2 regions of the Arsenicicoccus cauae genome follow, and region 2 is predicted to be linked to the other one. Evidence: riboswitches for the same ligand, from Rfam matches in the RefSeq annotation. Region 2 holds a riboswitch; the other holds the start of a gene.
The links. A riboswitch is a leader RNA that binds a small molecule or an ion and turns the genes downstream of it on or off. The one in region 2 is predicted to bind FMN.
Positions count from the first base shown of each region.

Region 1: linked by a shared signal. The riboswitch ahead of ribD (bifunctional diaminohydroxyphosphoribosylaminopyrimidine deaminase/5-amino-6-(5-phosphoribosylamino)uracil reductase RibD) and the one ahead of ACF3NS_RS07680 (ABC transporter permease) in region 2 are both predicted to bind FMN.

Region 1 covers NZ_CP171001.1:2,481,526-2,485,727, reverse strand. Annotated here, with positions in the region: gene ACF3NS_RS11600 (alpha-glucosidase) at 1-450, opposite strand, end outside; gene ACF3NS_RS11595 (HAD family hydrolase) at 486-1,103, shown strand; FMN riboswitch at 1,373-1,507, shown strand; gene ribD (bifunctional diaminohydroxyphosphoribosylaminopyrimidine deaminase/5-amino-6-(5-phosphoribosylamino)uracil reductase RibD) at 1,634-2,767, shown strand; partial or broken gene ribB (3,4-dihydroxy-2-butanone-4-phosphate synthase) at 2,767-3,372, shown strand; gene ribH (6,7-dimethyl-8-ribityllumazine synthase) at 3,413-3,904, shown strand; gene ACF3NS_RS11575 (acVLRF1 family peptidyl-tRNA hydrolase) at 4,097-4,202, opposite strand, start outside.
Region 2 covers NZ_CP171001.1:1,628,704-1,632,905, reverse strand. Annotated here, with positions in the region: gene ACF3NS_RS07690 (uracil-DNA glycosylase) at 1-365, opposite strand, end outside; gene ACF3NS_RS07685 (ABC transporter substrate-binding protein) at 486-1,547, opposite strand; gene ACF3NS_RS07680 (ABC transporter permease) at 1,605-2,384, opposite strand; FMN riboswitch at 2,512-2,642, opposite strand; gene ACF3NS_RS07675 (exopolyphosphatase) at 2,681-3,661, opposite strand; gene ACF3NS_RS07670 (DUF501 domain-containing protein) at 3,688-4,202, opposite strand, start outside.

The DNA.
Region 1 (4,202 bases), 850 kb from region 2:
CTCCCAGGCCGACCCGGAGAAGAAGGACTCCCAGTTGTTGGGCTCGTCGCGCCAGAGGTACCAGTCGCGCTTGTCGCTGTCGAGGGATGCGCGACTCTCGACGAACCACGCGTGCTCGTCGCTCGTGTGGTTGACCACCAGGTCCATCACCAGCCGTATGCCGCGCTCGTGCGCCGCCGCGATGAGCTCGTCCAGGTCCGCGAGCGTCCCGAACACCGGGTCGACGTCCTGGTAGTCGCTGATGTCATAGCCGTTGTCGTCCATCGGCGATCGGTAGACGGGGCTGAGCCAGAGCACGTCGACGCCGAGGTGCTGCAGATGGTCCAGGCGACCGATGATCCCGCGCAGGTCACCGACGCCGTCGCCGTCGCTGTCCTGGAAGGACCGCGGATAGATCTGGTAGACGACGACGGACTTCCACCAGTCACGGGGCAGGTCGGTCTGCAGCATGCGTCCTCCGTCGGCCGGTGAGAGAGGATCAGCGTATGACGACCCGCACCGTCGGCTTCGACCTCGACCAGACCCTTGTGGACTCCACCGAACGCATCGTGGAGTCCTTCCGATCGGCCTTCCGCGCCATGCGGATCCCCGACGTCCAGGCCGCTGCGTTCACGCCGTGGTTCGGCTACCCGCTGGAGGAGATCCTGCAGCGCGTGGCACCCGGGACCGACCCCGCCGAGTTCGTGCCGTTCTACCGGCGCGCGTACGACGAGGAGCGGCCGGGCGAGGCGGGGCCCATGCCCGGCGCACGCGAGGCGCTGGAGTGGCTGCGCGACAACGCCTTCCGGGTCGTCGTCGTGTCCGCGAAGCACCACCCCGTCGTCGACGTGGCCCTGGTCGACGCCGGCCTGGGTGACCTCGTGGACGCGTACTACGGAGACCACTTCGGTGAGCAGAAGGCGATCCCGCTGCGCGAGGAGGACGCGGCGTTCTACGTCGGTGACCACGTGGCTGACATGCACGCCGCGTCCCTCGCCGGCGCGACCGGCATCGCCGTCGTGTCGGGAGCGCACGACACGCGGGCGCTGCGAGAGGCCGGGGCCGGCGCAGTGATCGCCTCGCTCGCCGACCTGCCGACCACGATCGGGCGGCTGCTGGACTGACCGGTCTGGACGGTCTGACCGCTCTGACCGGTCTGCCCGGTCAGTCCGACCGTCTGGACCGACTCGACCGACTGGTCAGCGCGCTCAGCTCGGCCCCCAGGAACTCCCGCGGCGACGCCGCCGGACGAGACCGGCGACAGGTCAGCGCGGTGCCAGCCCGCCATGAGGTGCTGCCCGCCGGGCGCACCGAGGACCTCCGCGGCACCGGCACCGACACCCTCGCACCTGCGGTGACCCAGGTCCTCATGGGTGCCTGTGGCAGACTTGGGGCACGTGCTCCGGGGTCGGTGCAATTCCGAGCCGGCGGTGACAGTCCGCGACCCGACCACCTCCCAGAGGTGGGCGGTTGACCTGGTGGAACTCCAGGACCGACGGTGAAAGTCCGGATGGGAGGCAGCACGAGAGGTGCCCCGCGAGGGTGCCTCGACGCAGGGCATCCTGCGGCAGGCCGTATGCCGGCGGGCCGCCGTGGTCGCCCGTCAGCGTCATCCCCCGGAGCGCGCGCACCAGCAGCGAGCGAGAGGGACGAGATGAGCGGCCAGACCGCCGCCGACGACCGGGGCGATGCGCATAGGCGTCACCACGACGACGCCGAGCGGGACCTCGTGCTGATGCGCCGAGCCGTGGCGCTGGCCGCCAACGGCCCCGCAGCCGACCCCAACCCGCGGGTGGGCTGCGTCCTGCTGGGCGGTGACGGCGAGGTGATCGGCGAGGGCTGGCACCGCGGCGCCGGCACCCCGCACGCCGAGCTCGTCGCTCTCGCCGAGGCGCGTGCGGCGGGGCACGACACGCGCGGGGGCACGGCCTACGTGTCGCTGGAGCCGTGCAACCACACCGGCAGGACCGGTCCGTGCGCCGAGGCCCTGGTCGGGGCGGGGATCCGGCGCGTCGCCTACGCCCTGCCGGACCCCAACCCCGTGGCCGTCGGGGGCGCGCAGACGCTGCGGTCGGCCGGCATCCGGTGCGACCTGGTGCCGGTCGAGGGGGCGGACGCGCTGGTCGAGGCGTTCGCGCACGCGATGACCCACGGGCGGCCCTTCGTGACCTGGAAGCTCGCCGCCACCATCGACGGCCGTTCGGCGGCGCGCGACGGCAGCAGCCAGTGGATCACCGGCCCCGCGGCCCGCGCCGACGTGCACCGGCTGCGCGCCACCGCCGGGGCGATCGTGGTCGGCACCGGCACCGTCCTCGCCGACGACCCGCGCCTGACGGTGCGCGACGCCGACGGGTCCCACCACGAGCGTCAGCCCCTGCGCGTGGTGGTGGGCCGGCGCGACATACCGCCCACCGCCCGCGTGCTCGACGACGGCGCCTCGAGCCTGCTCGTCCGCGAGCGCGACCCGCACCTGGTCCTCGCGACCCTGCACGAGCTCGACGTGCGTCACGTGTGGCTCGAGGGCGGACCCACCACGGCGGCGGCCTGGCTGCGCGCCGGTGTGGTCGACCGCGTGGTGGCGTATGTCGCACCCGCGCTGCTCGGCTCGGGCGCGGCCGCCGTGGGTGACCTCGGGGTCGCCACCATCGCGGACGCCCACCGGCTCGCGACCACCGACGTGGCCGTCCTCGACGGAGACGTCCGCATCACCCTCGAGCCCGTCGATCACCTCGACCACCGTGATCACCTCGATCACCTCGATCACCTCGATCACCCAGGAGGACAGTGATGTTCGTCGAGTCACCCATCCAGGACGCCCTGCGGGCGCTGCGCGGGGGACGTCCGGTCCTGGTCCTCGACGACGTCGACCGGGAGAACGAGGGCGACGTCGTCCTCGCCGCGCAGACCCTGACCATCGAGTGGCTGGCGTGGACGATCCGGCACACGTCCGGCTACGTCTGCGCGCCGATGCCCGACGACTGGGCCGACCGGCTCGAGCTGCCGCTCATGGTGGAGCGCAACGAGGACAGCCTGCGGACGGCCTACACCGTGACGGTCGACGCCGCGGCGGGGGTCACCACCGGCATCAGCGCCGCCGACCGCGCCGCCACCGTGCGCACGCTGGCCGACCCCGGCTCGCTGCCCACCGACCTGATCCGGCCCGGCCACGTCGTGCCGCTGCGCGCGCGTGACGGTGGCGTCCTCGCGCGACCGGGGCACACCGAGGCCGCCGTCGACCTGTGCCGGCTCGCCGGTCTGTCCCCCGTCGGTGCCATCGCCGAGCTCGTCCACGACACCGGCGAGATGATGCGGACCCCCGACGTCGTCGCCCTCGGTGCCGCGCACGACCTGCCGGTCGTCACCATCGCCGCGCTGGTCCGGCACCTGCGCCGAGCGACCTCCCCCACCCACCAGCTCGCCCAGGAGGCATGACATGGCCGGCCACGGCTCCCCCTCGCTCACCGTCGACGGCGCCGGGCTGCGCGTCGCGATCGTCGCGTCGTCCTGGCACGACACGGTCATGGACGGTCTGCTCGACGGCGCCCGCCGAGCCCTGGAGGAGGCCGGCGTCACCGACGTGGATCTCGTCCGGGTCCCGGGCTCCTTCGAGCTGCCGGTGGCCTGCGCGCGCCTGGCACCCTCGTATGACGCCCTGGTCGCCCTCGGCGTCGTGGTCCGCGGGGGCACGCCACACTTCGACTACGTGTGCAGCGCGGCGACCGATGGCCTCACGCGGGTCGCCGTGACGAGCGGCATCCCCATCGGGTTCGGGCTGCTGACCTGCGACGACGACGCCCAGGCGATCGACCGCGCGGGGCTGCCCGGGTCGCGCGAGGACAAGGGCCACGAGGCGGCGACCGCGGCCGTCGCGACCGCCTCCACGCTGCGCGAGCTCTCTCCGCGGGGTCGCCGCCCGCTCACCTAGCCGCCCCTGGCCCCGGCCCGTGACGGGGTCCCGGCGGGTGAGGCAGCAGGTCAGGCCCGCGGGGTCCCGCATCACGTGCCACGACTCGTGCCCGTCACGGCGCACCAGGAGTCGGCCGCCATGGTCATCCGGCTCGCCGGCACGTCGACGAACGCGGTCACCCAGACGATCTCGGCCAGGACGCCGCCGTCCTCAGCCGCGCCAGCCGGGGTCGCGCCCGAGCAGCGCCACGAGCTGGTCGGTGCGGTCGCGCGAGCTCGTGGACACCGGCGCGTCGAAGGTCCCCTCGACGCCCCCG
Region 2 (4,202 bases):
GTGAAGATCCGGCCGGTCCGGTTGGCGCCGTGCGCCGCGGGGGCGAGCCCGACGATCAGCGCGCGCGGGTGCGGGTCTCCCCACCCCGGCGCCGGGCGGCCCCAGTAGGGCTGGTCGGCGAACGCGGCCCGCTTGGCGCGGGCGACCTGCTCGCGCCACCCGACCAGGCGTGGGCAGGCCTGGCAGACGGCCACTCTCGCGTCGAGCTGATCGAGGGACCGGGCCGACCCCGCCAGCCGTATGACGTCCGTCGCGGCTGCGGCACGCGGGGTGCGGGGCCGCGCGGGATCCCCGGGCCAGCCCGTGCCCGGCGGCACGGGCGAGGGATGCAGGTCGCCGGTGCCGGGGTGCGGGAGCAGGTCCATGCCGGCAGGATGCCATCCCGCACCGCCGGGCGTGCACGGCATCCGGTGGACCTGGTCCGAGAGCTAGCGAGGAGCCGGCCGGGGAGGATGAGCGGCAGCAGGACCGGCAGCAGGCTCGCGTCAGCGCGAGACGTAGCCCGTCGCCACCGCGTCACCCGCGGGGACGTCCTTGGGGATCAGGCCCTGCGAGCGCATGAACGTCGACATGGCCTTCCACTGTGCCGGGTCCAGCCTGCCGCTGACCGCCCCGTCCTTGGTGCGCATGACCGTGACCGTCGCGTCCAGGGTGGCTCGGGCCGCGGCGGCGGCCTTGGCCTCGGCGAGGTTGGGCACGTGCCGCGCCGAGTCCTTGATGGCCTGCTCCGGGTCGGAGACCATCATCTGGATGCCGTCCAGCATCCCGTCGGCCACCGCGCGGACACGGTCCGGGTTGGCGCGCAGGTAGTCCCGGGTGGTCACGAGCGAGATGGACACGAGCGGCACCTCGCCCGTCGCCGTGAGCGGGATCGAGCGCACGTCGAGCCCGGCGAGCCGCATCTGCACCGTGTCGTTGTTGGCGTAGCCCATGACGGCGTCCACCTTGCGGGTCGCGAGCGCGGCCTGGCTGGTGTATCCGATCTCGGTGACCCGCACGTCCCGCTCGGTGATGCCCGCGGCCTTGAACATCGCCAGGGCCCCGAGCCAGCTCTCGCCATACCGCCCGGGCACCCCGAGGGACCGACCCTCGAGGTCGGCGGGTGTCTTGATCGGGGAGTCGGCCGGGACGATCAGCTCGACGGGGTACCTCCGGTAGTAGGAAGCGACGGCCACCAGGTCCAGACCCTTGGCGCGGGCCTCGACCATCTCGTCGCCGCCCGCGATGACCAGGTCCTCCTGCCCGGAGGCGATGGCCGTGAACAGCCCCTCCTGCGCGCCGTGGTGGCGGACGGTGACGTCGGTGCCACGACGCCGGAAGGAGCCCTGCTCGATCCCCACGTAGAACGGCGCGAACTGGATGTTGGGGATGTAGGTGAGGCCGACCGTGGCCCTCCCTCCCCCGGTGCTGCTGCTCGCGGGCGTGCCGGTCGGCGCACCGGCGGTGGACGAGCGGACCACCGGGTCGCCGCTGCCGCCGCACGCGGCCAGCGCCAGCACCGAGGTGAGTCCGACGGCGGTGAGCAGGGATCGGCGGGTGATGGTCACGGGGAGTGGTCCTCTCGGGGATGCGGGGGTGCGGGAGTGCGGGTGGGTGAGGTCCGGTCAGCCGCGAGGGGTCTCACGGACGTCGGCGACGATCGTGGAGCGTCGCTCGACGACCAGGAGCAGGGTGTATGCCGAGGCTGCGATCACGCAGAGCATCACGATGACGGCGACCATGCCCGCCGTGTCGACCGCGTCCCGCTGCAGCGTGAGCAGGGTGCCGAGCCCCTCGCCGCCCATGACCATCTCGCCCACGACGGCCCCGGTCACGGACAGGGTGAAGCCGTTGCGCAGGCCGGCGAGGACGTTGGGCAGGGCCAGGGGCGCCTCGACGTGCCGGAGCAGGTCCCAGCTGCCGGCGCCGTCGATGCGGGCGGCGTCCACGACCTCGCGCGGGACGTGGGTCAGGCCGACGACGGAGGAGATGAGGATCGGAAAGAACACCATCAGCGAGCACAGGCCCATGATCGCGGTCAGGCCGTAGCCGACCCAGAGCACGAGCAGCGGGGCGAGGGCGATGGCGGGGATCGCCTGGGTGGCCCCGAGGAAGGGGGTCACGGCGGCGCCGACCCAGCGCGACCGGTGGACCAGCACGGCCAGGGGCAGGGCGACAGCGGCGCCGAGCGCGCAGCCGCCGAGCGCCTCGGCGAGGGTGAGCGCGACGTAGGGCCACACCACGGGGCCGCCCAGCATGCCCACCAGACGTGTCGCCACGTCGAGCGGACCGGGCAGCAGGAAGGCCGGCAGCCCGGCGAACGCCGCGACCAGCGCCCAGACGGCGAGCAGGACGGCGCCGAGCGCCAGCGGCGCCAGCCAGGTGTGCCTCGCGTGTCGGGTCATCCTCACCTCCGGTCGACTCCCGTGCCGATGCTGCGTGGCTGCGCCGGGGTCACCGTCGGTCGACGGACGTGCGCCAGGTCCGGATCCGCGCCGGTCCCTGGACCGGAGCGGGCGCAGACAGGGCGCCGCGTGCTGCCTCCCATCCGGACTTTCACCGTCGGTCCTGGAGTTCCACCAGGTCAACCGCCCACCTCGGAGAGGTGGTCGGGTCGCGGACTGTCACCGCCGGCTCGGAATTGCACCGACCCCGGAGCACGTGGTCCCCCCAGTGTAGGCCCGGCGGCGAGGTGCCACCGTCAGTCGGTGTCGGCCGCCAGGCGCAGGCAGACGCCGTCGAGGATGTCGTGCTCGGAGGTCACGACGAGGTCGTCCGCACCGGCGGCGAGCACTCGGTCGACGACCCGGCCCCAGATCAGCGCGCCGGCCCCGATGACGTCGACCCGCCCCGGGTGCATGAACGGCAGCGCCGCGCGGCGGCGGCGGTCGAGGTGGAGCAGGTCCGCACAGGCCGCGCGGACCTGGTCGGCGGGGAGCCTCGACAGGTGGATGGCCTCGGGGTCGTATGCCGTCAGCCCCATCGCGTGTGCGGTCACGGTCGTGACGGTGCCGGCGACGCCGACGAGGGTGCGGACCCCGGCGAGCTCGACGGTGGCGGCGGCCAGGTCCAGCTGCCGGTCCACCTCGGCGAGGGCGACGGCCAGCTCCTCGGCGGTGGGCGGGTCGTGGTGCAGGTAGCGCTCGACGTGCCGCACGCACCCCATGTCCGCCGAGATCGCCGCCTCGACGACGCCGTCCGCCGTGCCGCGCACGAGCTCCGTGGACCCGCCGCCGAGATCGACGACGAGGTAGGGGCCGGGGACGTCCGCCGCCCCGAGGTCGCCGGTCGCGCCGAGGAAGGACAGCTCGGCCTCCTCGGCGCCGCTGATCACCTCGGGAGCGACGCCGTCGTGCCCGTGCTCGGCGAAGGCTGCGACCACCCCGGCCGCGAAGTCCTCGGCGTTGCCGGCGTCCCGGGCGGCCGAGGTCGCCACGAAGCGCACGTCCGCCACGCCGAGCTCGGCGCACTGCTCGGCATACTCCCGCGACCGTCCGAGGGCGCGGGCCAGGGCGGCCTCGCAGATGCGGCCGGTCCGGTCGACGCCCTCGCCGAGGCGGACGACCTCCATGCGGCGCACGACGTCGTGCAGGACGGGTGCGGTCGGCGCGGTGAGGTCGACGTCCGCGACGAGCAGCCGGATCGAGTTGGTGCCGCAGTCCACGGCCGCGACGCGGCGCACCTCGCCGGCCGTCCCGGCAACGGGGCTCACCGGCGTTCCCAGCCGTCCTCGGTCGGCACGACGCACGGTCCGGGCGCCCACCACTGCCCCACGGCCTCGACGGCCTCGTCGCCGAGCGGGTTGACCCCCGGGCCGGCGGCGAGCGCGTGGCCCGCGAGCACGTGGAGGCACTTGACGCGGGTAGGCATGCCCCCAGCGGAGATCCCGTCGATCTCGGGCACCGCGCCCAGCTCGGCCCGGTCCGCGAGGTAGGCCTCGTGCGCGCGGCGGTAGGCCTCGGCCAGCGCCTCGTCGTCCTGCAGCCTCTCGGTCATCTCGCGCATGACGCCATGGGCCTCGAGGGTCGACAGCGCGCCGGTCAGCCGAGGACACGTGGCGTAGTAGGTGGTCGGGAAGGGCGTCCCGTCGGCCAGCCTCGGCCGCGTGCGCAGGACGTCCGGGCGCCCGCACGGGCAACGGTGCGCGACCTCGACGACGCCGCGCGCCTCGCGCCCCAGCTGGGCGTGCACGGCGGCCGCGTCGTCGTCGGCGAGACCCGCGG